3 regions of the Pantoea sp. AS142 genome follow, and region 3 is predicted to be linked to each of the others. Evidence: predicted binding sites of a transcription regulator. Region 3 holds the regulator's gene; each other region holds the start of a gene.
What was found. Region 3 encodes PurR, which represses purine synthesis genes. Its sites were predicted from a motif close to CANGCAAACGTTTGCNTG; they were not measured.
Positions count from the first base shown of each region.

Region 1: the regulator PurR is predicted to act here: its motif matches at 2,554-2,571, upstream of purT (formate-dependent phosphoribosylglycinamide formyltransferase).
Region 2: the regulator PurR is predicted to act here: its motif matches at 1,697-1,714, upstream of WFO64_RS07625 (NCS2 family permease).

Region 1 covers NZ_JBBCMO010000007.1:53,235-57,739, forward strand. The annotation lists gene zwf (glucose-6-phosphate dehydrogenase) at 1-448, shown strand, start outside; gene WFO64_RS13900 (bifunctional 4-hydroxy-2-oxoglutarate aldolase/2-dehydro-3-deoxy-phosphogluconate aldolase) at 663-1,301, shown strand; gene purT (formate-dependent phosphoribosylglycinamide formyltransferase) at 1,337-2,515, opposite strand; gene WFO64_RS13910 (tellurite resistance TerB family protein) at 2,683-3,339, shown strand; gene WFO64_RS13915 (prolyl oligopeptidase family serine peptidase) at 3,466-4,505, shown strand, end outside.
Region 2 covers NZ_JBBCMO010000002.1:581,376-585,880, forward strand. The annotation lists gene WFO64_RS07610 (ABC transporter substrate-binding protein) at 1-56, shown strand, start outside; gene WFO64_RS07615 (D-lyxose/D-mannose isomerase) at 101-784, shown strand; gene WFO64_RS07620 (response regulator transcription factor) at 800-1,543, opposite strand; gene WFO64_RS07625 (NCS2 family permease) at 1,966-3,264, shown strand; gene WFO64_RS07630 (AMP nucleosidase) at 4,118-4,505, opposite strand, start outside.
Region 3 covers NZ_JBBCMO010000001.1:967,555-972,059, reverse strand. The annotation lists gene WFO64_RS04875 (C40 family peptidase) at 206-1,003, shown strand; gene cydH (cytochrome bd-I oxidase subunit CydH) at 1,050-1,139, opposite strand; gene purR (HTH-type transcriptional repressor PurR) at 1,421-2,446, shown strand; gene punR (DNA-binding transcriptional activator PunR) at 2,434-3,348, opposite strand; gene punC (purine nucleoside transporter PunC) at 3,456-4,505, shown strand, end outside.

The DNA.
Region 1 (4,505 bases), on a different contig from region 3:
CAAATGCTCTGAGGTCGTGGTTTACTTTAAAAATCCGGAGATGAACCTGTTTAAAGATTCCTACTCAGAGCTGCCACAAAACAAGCTGACGATTCGATTGCAGCCGGACGAAGGGGTGGATATCGAGATCCTGAACAAAGTGCCTGGCCTCGATCACAAACACAAGTTGCAGACCACCAAGCTGGATCTGAGCTATTCCGAGACGTTTAACCAGTCGCACCTTGCCGATGCCTATGAGCGTCTGCTGCTGGAGAGCATGCGCGGTATTCAGGCGCTGTTTGTGCGTCGTGATGAAGTTGAAGCCGCATGGACCTATGTCGATTCGATTATCGACGCCTGGGCTGCGGATGGCGACTCATCCAAGCCGTATCAGGCGGGGACCTGGGGTCCGGTAGCCTCAGTGGCGATGATCACCCGCGATGGCCGCTCGTGGAATGAGTTTGAATAACTGACATGATGACGAAGCCCGCAACGCGGGCTTTTTTTTCGCCTTTAAATCTCACCAGCCGAGACGAATAAAATTGAACTGCTGTTTCAAAATTTTAGCAGGATGATAGACGCTCAGGAAGCGGATCATGTATGGTAGTGACGCAATTTACAGGGCAGGAGCCGATGCTCCATGACCGGGTCTCAATCCCGGTGTTATCAAGCAAGGGGAACTGATGAAAAACTGGAAAACGAGTGCTGAACAGATTCTCACCACCGGACCCGTGGTGCCGGTCATCGTTGTGAATAAACTGGAACATGCGGTGCCAATGGCGAAAGCGCTGGTGGCAGGCGGTGTCAGAGTGCTGGAAGTCACGTTGCGCACGCCCGTAGCGATGGACGCCTTACGTGCGATGATCAAAGAAGTGCCGGATGCAATCGTCGGTGCAGGAACGGTGATTAATCCGCAGCAGTTACAGGAAGTGACCGATGCCGGTGCGCAATTTATTATCAGCCCGGGCGTCACTGAGTCACTGCTGAAAGCCGCCGTTGAAGGACCGGTTCCGTTGATTCCGGGCATCAGCACCGTTTCTGAACTAATGACCGGTATGGACTACGGTTTGCGTGAGTTTAAATTTTTCCCGGCAGAAGCCAATGGCGGCGTTAAAGCGCTGCAGGCGATTGGTGGCCCCTTCCCGCAGGTGCGTTTCTGTCCGACCGGTGGCATATCTCCGGCCAACTACCGTGACTATCTGGCGCTGAAAAGCGTGCTGTGCATCGGCGGTTCCTGGCTGGTGCCCCACGACGCGCTGGAAGTCGGCGACTGGGATCGCATTACCCGCCTGGCGCGCGAAGCAGTCGAAGGCGCGACGTAAGTTATGGCGGTGAGCATCTGCTCACCGCCATAACTTTACCCCTGAACCGTGACCGCTGCGGCGCTGGCAACCGCACGCGCAATCGCCTGTTCGATGCTGTCACCGCTGGCCAGTGCCACGCCCAGACGACGCTGACCACTGATCTCCGGCTTGCCGAACAGACGCAGTTGCAGACCGGCGCCCAGCGCCGCGTCGACATTCATAAACTGCACATTCTGGCTGGTGAGTTGCGGCAGAATAACAGCGGACGCTGACGGGCCATACTGACGAATCCCGCCAATCGGCAGACCGAGAAACGCCCGCACATGCAGCGCAAACTCCGACAAATCCTGCGAAATCAGCGTCACCATGCCGGTGTCGTGTGGACGCGGCGACACTTCGCTGAATACCACCTCATCACCGCAGACAAATAGCTCAACACCAAACAAGCCATAGCCGCCCAGTGCCTTAACCACCTGCGCGGCAACATCCTGTGCCCGCTGCAGCGCCACTTCACTCATCTGCTGCGGTTGCCAGGACTCACGATAATCGCCATCCTCCTGACGGTGACCAATAGGCGCGCAGAAATGTATGCCATCAACTGCGCTGATGGTCAGTAGGGTGATCTCAAAATCAAAGTCGACGACCCCTTCAACGATGACGCGCCCGGCACCGGCACGGCCACCCTGCTGCGCATAGTCCCAGGCTTTATCAAGCTGGCTGACGTCGCGGATAACGCTCTGACCTTTGCCGGATGAACTCATCACCGGCTTCACAATGCAGGGGAAGCCGATCTCTGTCGCTGCTTCATCGAAGCGCGCCTTGCTGTCGGCAAAGCGATAGCGTGACGTCGGCAGTGACAACTCTTCAGCCGCCAGACGGCGAATGCCTTCGCGATTCATAGTCAGCTGTGCGGCACGGGCGGTCGGTACCACACGCTGGCCTTGCTGCTCCAGTTCAACCAGCGTATTCGTGGCGATGGCTTCAATTTCCGGCACCAAAAAGTCAGGCTTCTCTTCAGCAATCAGCGCAGCCAGCGCTGCGCCATCCAGCATGTTAATTACATGACTTCGATGGGCGACATGCATTGCCGGGGCATCGGCGTAACGATCAACCGCGATCACTTCCACCCCCAGACGCTGACACTCCAGCGCCACTTCTTTACCCAGTTCACCTGAACCCAATAGCATCACGCGCGTCGCTGCCGGACGCAGCGCTGTTCCGAGAGTCGTCATACATTCACCTAAACAGTCAAAATTCGCGCGCAAGTATAAACGAAAACGTTTGCGTTCTCATCTTTCGTCTGTCTGGCATCGCTGTTTGCCTTACTTTTCCCGCTCTGACGTTTCCTGACATCCTTTTCGTCAGGATAGCGAACTGACATCTTAAAAAGGCGTGGATGATGAATAACTGGTTGCAACAGATTCAATCGGTACTGGCGAAGAAAGGCGGTGAGGGTAAATCGGGCGGTGGCCTAAGCGATATGCTGGCACCGGGTGCGTTGGGCGGTCTGGCCGGTCTGCTGATTGCCAGCAAGTCGTCGCGCAAACTGCTGACAAAATATGGTGGCAAAGCGCTGATCATGGGGGGTGGTGCGGCGGCAGGCGCGGTGCTGTGGAACAAATACAAGCAGCGGGTCAGCGAAGCGCACCAGAATGAGCCTGACTTTGGCATGGCGCAGACGCCCATCGACCTGCGCGCGGAACGCCTGGTAACGGCGCTGGTGTTTGCCGCGAAAAGCGACGGACATATTGACGATCAGGAGCGGGCAGCCATTGAGCAGAATATTCATCAGTCCGGTTACGGTCAGGATGCAGAACAGCTGATTCAGAAAGCGATGAACCGCCCGCTGGATCCACAATGGCTCGCCGCCGATGTAAAAAACGAGGAAGAAGCGCTGGAGCTTTACTTCCTGAGCTGTGCTGCCATCGACGTTGATCACTTCATGGAACGCAGCTATCTCTCCGCGCTGGGTGACGCGCTGAAAATCCCGCAGGATGTCCGTGACGGCATTCAGCAGGATCTTGAGGCTGAAAAAGCCCGTCTGCCTGCCCGCTAATCGCTCCGATACTCCGCCGGCGGGTCACAGGATGTGCTCGGCTGGCGGCAGCTTCTCACCCTATGTCTGGCTTCCGGCTGTTGAAGTGTTACGCTTACAGATCATTACGTTGACGGAGACGGATGGATGAAAGCACCCATCGCAAAAAAAATACCCCATGAGATGACCTTGCATGGTGAGACCCGCGTGGACAATTATTACTGGCTGCGCGACGACAAACGAGAAAACAGCGAGGTCCTTGATTACCTGCGTGCCGAAAACAATTACGGCAAAAAAATTATGTCCTCGCAGCAGCCACTGCAGGACCGGGTTCTAAAAGAGATTATCGATCGCCTGCCGCCTGAAGATCACTCGGTGCCTTATGTAAAAAACGGTTACCGTTATCAAAGCCGCTACCAGAGCGGCAATGAATATCCTGCCTATTACCGCCAGCCCGCAGCGAGCGATGAGTCGGGCGAGTGGAGCCTGCTGCTGGACGCCAACCAGCGCGCTTCGCACAGCGATTTCTACACCATGGGCGCGCTGCACATCAGCCCCGATAACCGGGTGATGGCGCTGGCGGAAGATTTCCTGTCACGACGGCAATATGGCATCCGGTTCCGTAACCTTGAGAGTGGCAGCTGGTATCCTGAAGTGCTGAGTAACGCCTCATCCAGCTTCGCCTGGGGTAACGACTCCCGCACCGTCTACTATGTGCGCAAACACCCACAAACGCTGCTCTCCTATCAGGTATGGCGACACGAGCTCGGCTCGCCTCAGTCTGACGACCAGCTGGTCTATGAAGAGCAGGATGATACCTATCATCTCAGCGTGCACAAGACCACCTCCAGGCAGTTCATCATGATTGCGCTCTATAGCACCAACACCAGCGAAATTCAGCTGATTGATGCGAACTTCCCCGACGCGCAGCCGCATGTGTTTCTGCCGCGCCGCCGCGATCATGAGTACAGCATCGACCATTACGAGCACCAGTTTTTCATTCGCTCCAACCGCGACGGCAAAAACTTCGGGCTGTATCGCAGCCGCTATCTGGATGAGTCACGCTGGGAAACGCTGATCCCGGCACGGGAGCAGGTAGTAATGGAAGATTTTCAACTCTTCCGGGACTGGCTGGTGGTTGAGGAGCGCCAGCGCGGCTTAACCAGTCTGCGGCAGATCAACTGGGC
Region 2 (4,505 bases), on a different contig from region 3:
TGAAGCTGATTGATCGCAATAATATCGGCAGCTACCAGGGCTGGACGGTGAAATAAATTTGAGTGCGGCACCTTCCCGGTGCCGCACTCAGGAGGCCACAATGCAACGTTCCAGGGTTAACGGCTACCTGCAAGATACGCGCGAGTTCTTCCGGCAGCAGGGTGTGCATCTGCCACCGTGGGCTGATTACGGCGTGAGCCAGTGGCGGGCGCAGAATCGTGACGTGGCGCAGGAGATTCTGGCGTTGCGGCTGGGCTGGGATCTCACCAGTTTTGGCGCGGCTGATTTTTTACAGACCGGGCTGACGCTGTTTACCCTGCGCAACGGCTCGCCAGGCGGGCAGCCGTGGCATAAACCCTACGCCGAGAAGATCATGCACGTGCGCGAAGGGCAGCTAACGCCGATGCACTATCATCCGCGCAAGATGGAAGACATCATCAACCGTGGCGGCGGCAATCTGATCGTCGAACTGCACAACCGTGAGGGTGACGGACTGGCTGACTCGCCGGTGGCGGTGTCGCTGGATGGCCTGCGCCAGACCCATGCTGCCGGTGTACAGCTTCGGCTCTCGCCGGGGGAAAGCGTGACGCTGGAGGCGGGCATCTGGCACAGTTTCTGGGGCGAAAGCGGCTTCGGTGACGTGCTGGTGGGCGAGGTGTCGATGCCCAATGACGACGAAAACGACAATGTGTTTCTGACGCCACTGGCCCGTTTCAACCCGCTGGATGAAGATGAAGCGCCGCACGGGTTGCTGTGTAATGATTATGCGCACTGGCTACCCTGAGCGCAGCAGGGGTAATCAGGCAATCTGGCTGATACGCGTTGTCGAATCGGGTTTCACCACATCGACGGAAAAGACATAGCCCAGTCCGCGGATGGTGCGGATCAGGTCGGGCTGGTGCGGGTTGATTTCGATTTTGCGGCGCAGCCGCATGATCAGGACGTCGATGGTGCGGTCAAACACGTCGAGACTTTCGCTGTGGGTCAGCTCCAGCAGCTGATCGCGGGTCAGCACTTTGCGGGCGTGACGCACCAGCGCCCGCAGCAGGCTATATTCTCCCTGGGTCAGCGGCACCAGTTCACGCTGCGGGTTAAACAGCTGGCAGCGGCTATCGTCCAGTTGCCAGCCGCCAAAATACCAGCCCTCCTGTTCAGGATCGGCCTGCGCAATGCGGCCGTTACGACGCAGGGCCGCCCGGGCGCGCGCCACCACCACACGTGGATTGAAGGGTTTGGCGATGTAGTCATCTGCGCCCATCTCCAGGCCAACCACCATCTCCGCTTCTGAACCCATGCCGGTCAGCATAATCACCAGCACCTCCGGTCGCTGACGCTGAAGCTGCTGCAACACCAATAGCCCGTTAGTATCGGGCAGCATCATATCCAGCATCACCAGCGAGATCTCCGGGTGTTCGCTGAGCATCGCTAGCGCCGCTTTTCCCTGATGACAGCGGTAAACAGTCAACAGATGTTCACTTAACGCATCCTGCAAAACGTCGCAGACAGCAGGGTCATCATCCACCACCAGAATCGCGGGCTTCATTGCGCGGCCTCAATGTTACGAAAGAGTTAATTTTGGAGTCTACACAGGCCAGAAAAGGTTGCTGAGGCAGTGTGCTGAAACGTGACCGGCTTCGCCAGTGAGAGTGTGGAAGCGTGCGCTGGCGCAGAGTTTTTCGGGGCTGCCCGTTTGCTGCAGGAAAACGATTGCGCGGCATCGGTGCATTGCACCATAATCGCGCCTCGTTTTGGTTCGGAATGCTCTTAGGCGCATCCGGCTCTGCCAGGTAATCGATTGCGTCGGGATATGGCATGGCAATTGCTTTGGGCAGTGGGTAAGTCAGGGATTTCAGGCGATTCTGGCACGCAAGTAGGCAGCGGCCGGCGTCAATGTCCCGGAAACAGAATAATCAGCATGCAAACCCCTTTGGCAAGTGAGACTGATGTCTCCTGTATCGAGAGATGATGATGTTAGAAAAACTATTCAAACTCAAAGCGCATAACACCACGGTTCGTACTGAGATTATCGCCGGGATCACCACCTTCCTGGCGATGGCTTATATTCTGTTTGTGAACCCGAGCATTCTGGGCGCGACCGGCATGGACAAGGGCGCCGTGTTTGTCGCGACCTGTCTGGCGGCGGCGATTGGTTGCGTACTGATGGGGCTGATCGCCAACTACCCGATTGCGCTGGCACCGGGCATGGGGCTGAACGCCTTTTTCACCTACACCGTTGTGCTGCATATGGGCTACACGTGGCAGATTGCGCTGGGCGCGGTGTTTCTCTCGGCGGTGATTTTCTTCGCGATGTCGCTGTTTAAGATTCGCGAGTGGATTATTGCCAGTATTCCGCTGCCGCTGCGTGCCGGGATTGGTGCCGGTATCGGGCTTTTTCTGGCGCTGATTGCGCTGGAAGGGGCGGGCATTGTGGTGGATAACCCGGCGACGCTGGTGGGCATTGGCGACCTCACTAAACCGGGTCCGCTGCTGGCAATGCTCGGCTTTGTGGTCATTGTGGTGCTGGAAGCGCGTCGGGTGACCGGTGCGGTGCTGATCGGTATTCTGCTGGTGACCTTTATTTCCATGGGTATCGGTTTGTCGCCGTTTGCCGGGGTCTTCTCTGCACCGCCGTCGATTGCACCCACCTTTATGCAGCTGGATATTGCCGGGGCATTTAACGTTGGCCTGATCAGCGTGATTTTTGCCTTCTTGTTTGTCGATGTGTTTGATAACACGGGCACGCTGCTGGGCGTAACCAAACGCGCCGGCCTGGCGGATGAGCAGGGTAACGTGCCGAAAATGGGCCGTGCGCTGATTGCCGACAGTGCGGCTGCGCTGTTTGGTTCGCTGCTCGGCACCTCGACCACCACCAGTTATGTGGAATCGGCGGCGGGCGTGAGTGCCGGTGGCCGTACCGGCCTGACGGCGATTGTGGTCGCCGTGCTGTTCCTGCTGGCGCTGTTTTTCTCGCCGCTGGCATCCAGCGTGCCGGTTTATGCCACGGCGCCTGCACTGCTGTTTGTGGCGGTGCTGATGGCCTCAGGTCTTGCAGAGATTGACTGGAAAGATATCACCACCGCAGCGCCTGTCACCGTGACCGCGCTGACCATGCCGCTGACCTATTCGATTGCTAACGGCATCGCGTTTGGTTTTATTACCTGGACGCTGGTGAAGCTGCTGAGCGGTCGTGCTAAAGAGGTGAATGCGGCGCTGGTTATCCTGTCAATTCTGTTTGTGATCAAGCTGGGATGGCTGAGTGCTTAGGTGTTGCCTGTCGGCAGGGGGGCGCTTAGCAGCGGGCTGGCACTGAGCAGGGCTCGCTTGGCTGCGGGCTGACACTGAGTAAGTTTCGCTTTGCAGCGGGCTTGCACTGAGAAGTTTACGCCCGCCAGGCGTTCGGGCGTTTCAGGTTGCCTGAGCAGGCGGTCGCGTCAAGGGGCGGACGCCCGCCCCTTAACAATCCCGGCGTCCGGCAGCCTGCGCGCCCCGCTTAGCGGGGTGCCTTCGTCACGCCCTGCGGCCGACGGACCGCCCGGACGCGCCATCCCTGGCGCGTGCCGTTCTTTCGCCGACGTCCTGTCGGCTCATCCTGGCCTGCGGTTGTTCCTCAGCGCTGCGGATGCCTCTGGTAAATCCCCGCCTGTAATATCTTTTTATGTTTGCAGAGCTGAGGTGTTTGCTGGCGTGAAATCCAAAGCTAATCCCGGAAACGTAAAGCGATAAAGTACTCAACCCAAAAAGAAGAAATAACAGCGAGGGGGTGGGGAGGCCGTCAGAGCCGCTGAGCGGATGAGGGATTTTAGGACGAGCGACAGGGATGTCGCGAAGAGGCGGGTTCGCGCCAGGGATGGCGCGTCCCGCCGTTCCGTGAGAAATCCGGAAGACGCGAAGGCACCGCGAAGCGGCGGTGATGCAGGCCGGAGCCCGGGGTCAAGGGGGCGCGGCGACTGGCGCCCCCTTGTCGGTCGCCTGCAGCGGCGAGTCTGAAACTGCCTGACTTACCAGGCGAACGAAACCCTCTCACAGCCCGTTCGCGCAGCGAACAACCCCAGCCTCAGCGCAGCACGCCAGCCCGTTCGCGCAGCGAACAAACCTCTGCCAGCCAGCGGCGATAAACTTACCTGAAAGGCGGCTCATTAAACGTCCGCAACTTACGCGAATGCAACTTATCGCCCTCGGCGCGCAGCAACTCAACAGCATGGATACCAATCTGCAGATGCTCCGAAATCGCCCCTTCATAGAAGCGGTTCGCCTGGCCGGGCAGCTTAATTTCACCATGTAGTGGCTTGTCGGAAACGCACAGCAGCGTGCCGTACGGCACCCGGAAGCGATAGCCCTGCGCGGCAATGGTGGCGCTTTCCATATCGACCGCCACCGCCCGGCTCAGGTTAAAGCGCAGGGCTGAGGCGGAGTAGCGCAGCTCCCAGTTGCGATCGTCCGTGGTCACCACGGTGCCGGTACGTAGCCGCTGCTTCACCTCTTCGCCAGGCATGCCGCTCACCGAT
Region 3 (4,505 bases):
AATTCGTAATAATTTCGCTGATATAAGACGCTGAAAATGCTCATTTTCAGCGCAATTACGTGGGTTGCAAAGATTAATATTAAAAGGCATTACAGTTTTTAAAAGAACTGGACTAGAATGGCCGGGGCGCTGATCCTGGATCAGATTAATCTCAACTTTGTCGCGGTGCGTAGTGGCCCTGACAACTTAACGACTTCAATGGACTATGCGTTTAATCATTACGCTTTTCATGCTGGCCTTTGCGCAACTGTTTTTTAACATCGCCGCTGCGTCGCCGCACGCACCGGTGAACGTTAGTACGCATAAGGCAGAGAAAAAGAGCGCGCGCGACGATGAGCGCCGCAAGCGTCGCCCGTTGAAAACGGTGACGAAAAAAACTCGCCTCAGCTCGGTTCAAAAACTAAAAACTAAAAAACAGAAAAAAGTCGAACTCATCGCTAAACAGACACCTGCTAAAAAGACCTCGCTTAAAACAGCCCGTATCAACAAGAACAAAGACAAGAAACGCTATGGTCATCAGCGCCCGCTGAAAACGGTTGAGGTAACCCCCAGCGAGACCGGCACGATTAAAATGAGCAAATCTCATCGCCAGCGCTACCAGAAAGCGCGCGAAACAGCGATGACCAAGCTGATGGGTCAGTTAGGTAAGCCGTATCAGTGGGGCGGCACCTCACCGCATACCGGTTTCGATTGCAGCGGTCTGGTCTGGTACGCGTATAAAGACCTGGTGAAGTTTAAAATCCCACGAACCGCTAACGAGATGTATCACCTGCGTGATGCTGCGCCAATCAAGCGTGAGTCGCTGGAGAAAGGCGATCTGGTCTTCTTCCGCATCAATGGACGCGGTACTGCTGACCACGTCGGCGTTTACCTGGGCAACGGCAAATTTATCCAGTCACCACGTACCGGCAAAGATATTCAGATCAGCGCATTAGGGGAAGATTACTGGCAACGTCACTATATTGGTGCCCGTCGCGTGATGACGCCGAAAACCATACGCTGAGTAGCAGAACAAGCAGAAGAGAGCCGGGATAATCCCGGCTTTTTTATTAGTGCAGAATGGCAGTAAAACTAAAGGCCACAATCATCAGCAGACAGCCCACGGTGGTCATTAAAGCCAGTTTAAGATCGGTACTCATTGCTTGCTCCTTCATCACACAATTAGTGTGGATATCGCATTTTCCCACAGGGCCCAGTAAAAATCTCGTTTTATCCGTCCAGCCTTGTTAGAATCCCGCCTTTGTTGCGCAACGCGCGCAACCCTGATTCCGTTTGCGCACGCTGTCAGGCGGTTTTTCTCCGCCAGGAGCCTGTTTTCTGTCCGGTAAAGCGGCATTTTTGCGGAAAAAACCCTGAACAGACGCAAACGTTTAACACAAAGCTTATCATAGGGTTAGATAGGCACTGGAGTCCGATTTTCATGGCAACAATTAAAGATGTGGCGAAACGCGCAGGAGTCTCAACGACGACCGTTTCGCACGTCATCAATAAAACCCGCTTTGTGGCTGAAGAGACGCGCAACGCGGTCTGGCAGGCGATTAAGGAACTGCACTACTCACCGAGCGCCGTGGCGCGCAGCCTGAAAGTGAACCATACCAAGACGCTGGGCCTGCTTGCCACCTCCAGCGAAGCGCCCTATTTCGCTGAAATTATTGAAGCGGTTGAAAATCACTGTTTTGATAAAGGCTATACATTGATTCTGGGTAATGCGCATAACGATCTGCAAAAACAGCGCGCCTATCTCAGCATGATGGCGCAGAAACGCGTAGATGGTTTGCTGGTGATGTGCTCTGAATATCCGGACGACCTGCTGCAAATGCTGGAAGAGAACCGCAATATTCCGATGGTAGTGATGGACTGGGGCGAGTCGCGCGCCGACTTCACAGACACAGTACTGGATAATGCCTTTCAGGGCGGTTATCTGGCGGGACGCTATCTGATTGAACGTGGACATCGTGAGATTGGTGCCATTCCCGGTCAGATGGAGCGTAACACCGGTGGCGGCCGCCATGCCGGGTTCCTGAAGGCGCTGGAAGAGGCGGGTATTCAGCCGCGCACCGAATGGATTGTGCAGGGTGACTTTGAGCCGGAGTCGGGCTATCAGGCGATGCAGCAGATCCTGTCGCAGAAGCAACGCCCGACGGCAGTGTTCTGTGGGGGTGACATCATGGCGATGGGCGCGATTTGCGCCGCCGATGAGATGGGTTTGCGCGTACCACAGGACATTTCGGTGATCGGCTATGACAATGTGCGCAACGCCCGCTATTTCGCCCCCGCCCTGACCACAGTGCATCAGCCTAAAGCCCAGTTGGGTGAGAAAGCGCTGGATATGCTGCTGGACCGTATCACCAGTAAGCGTGAAGTTTCACAAACGATTGAAGTCCATCCCACGCTGATTGAGCGCCGTTCAGTAGCCGATGGCCCGTTCCGCGACTATCGCCGGTAATCTTCCCTTAACCACTCCTGATTAAGCGTTTGCGCATCACCCAGATAGCTGAGCAACCAGCCTGTCGCCGGTGATGCGCGATCCTCTGCCCAGCTGACGCAACATGGGCTGTCCGGAAACGCCACCGGCAGCGTCAGTTCAACCAGTTCGCCGCTGTCGAGCAGTGGCCTGGCCAGATGACCAGGCACCATCGCCACGCACAATCCCGCCTGCACGCACTCAAGGCCGGTTTGCCACTCCGGCACCACCAGCCTGCGCTGGTTATCCAGCGTCCATGTCATACGACGCGGCAGTGCGCGTGACGTATCCTCCAGCACCAGTGATGGCCAACTGCGCAGCGTGTCGTCATCTATCTGGCTCGCTTGCGTCAGGGGATGGTGAGGCGCGACAACGCAACGCCAGTTGAGTTTGCCCATATCCCGAAAGGCAAACCGTCCGCCAACCGGAATCGCCTGAGTCGCACCAATCGCCACATCCACCCGGCCATCGGCCAGCGCATCCCATACACCGTTAAAAACTTCATAGCTGATGATCAACTCCATATCGGGGAAGTGGCGATAGAAATCTTTGACCATTTGCCGGGTGCGCTGAGGCTTAGCAATACGGTCAACGGCAATGCTTAGCTGGCCGCGCCATCCGTTGGCCAGTTGCTGACACTGTCGCCGTGTGGCAAGCATTTTTTTGATGATGCTGCGCCCTTCCCGGACAAAATGTTCGCCTGCCGGGGTCAGAACCACTTCACGATGCTGACGTTCGAATAGCGGTACCGCTAGCCAGTTTTCCAGCTGACGCACCGTATAGCTGATGGCAGAAGGTACCCGGTGTAACTCCTGCGCGGCGGCGCTGAAGCTGCCCCCGCGGGCGACGGCGTCAACCACTTCTAATGCATATTCTGACCACATAATTTGCCTTCAAAAATTTTAACAGCAATCGGCAAATATTACCGTTTCACAGCGTCAGACGCACCTTTTACACTCTGACGCGTTTATCCTGCCAAAATGAGAGTCAAATGTCGTCGAATAAAGGATTCATGCCCTATCTTGCCCTGCTGAGCATGCTGGGCTTTTTAGCCACTGATATGTACCTGCCCGCCTTTGGCGCAATGCAGCAAACTTTTAACACCTCGCCCGGCCTGATCAGCGCCAGCATGAGTCTATTCCTGGCAGGCTTCGCCTGTGGTCAGCTCTTCTGGGGCCCCCTTTCCGATCGCATCGGCCGTAAACCGGTGCTGCTGGCCGGACTGGCCATGTTTGGTGTTGGCTGCGCAGGCATGCTGTGGGTAAATGATATCTATCTGATGCTGGCGCTGCGCTTTGTTCAGGCAATTGGTGTCTGTGCTGCGGCCGTGAGTTGGCAAGCGCTGGTGGTGGATCGCTACCCTGCCGCGCGCGCCAACAAAGTATTTGCCACCATTATGCCACTGGTTGCACTCTCTCCGGCGCTGGCCCCATTGCTGGGTGCCTGGCTGATCGGTCACTTCCACTGGCGTTCGATTTTCCTGGTGCTAACCCTGATTGCGGTGGCGTTGATTCTGACTACTCTGCGCCTGCCCACCGTGCGTAAGCCCGCGGGCGAAAAAGGTACGCAGCCCGGCTTTTTCACCCTGCTAAAATCACGGGTCTACAGCGGAAATGTGCTGATCTATTCCGCCTGTTCAGCCAGCTTTTTTGCCTGGCTGACCGGCTCGCCCTTTATTCTGGCGGATCTGGGTCTCTCGCCTGCCGATATCGGCCTGAGTTATGTGCCGCAAACACTCGCCTTTTTAATTGGCGGATTCAGCTGTCGCGCCCTCCTCAACCGCTTTAGCGGCGCACAGTTGCTGCCCTGGTTGCTGGGAGTCTATAGTCTGAGCATTCTTGCGCTGTTTGCTGTTGCGCTGTCAGGCAATAGCACGCTAATGAGCCTGATGGCACCCTTCTGCGGTATGGCGCTGGCTAACGGTGCGGTCTATCCGATTGTGGTGTCCGGTGCGCTGATGCCTTTCCCGCACGCCACCGGTAAAGCGGCAGCGTTGCAGAACACGCTGCAGTTAGGACTCTGCTTTGCCGCCAGCCTGGCG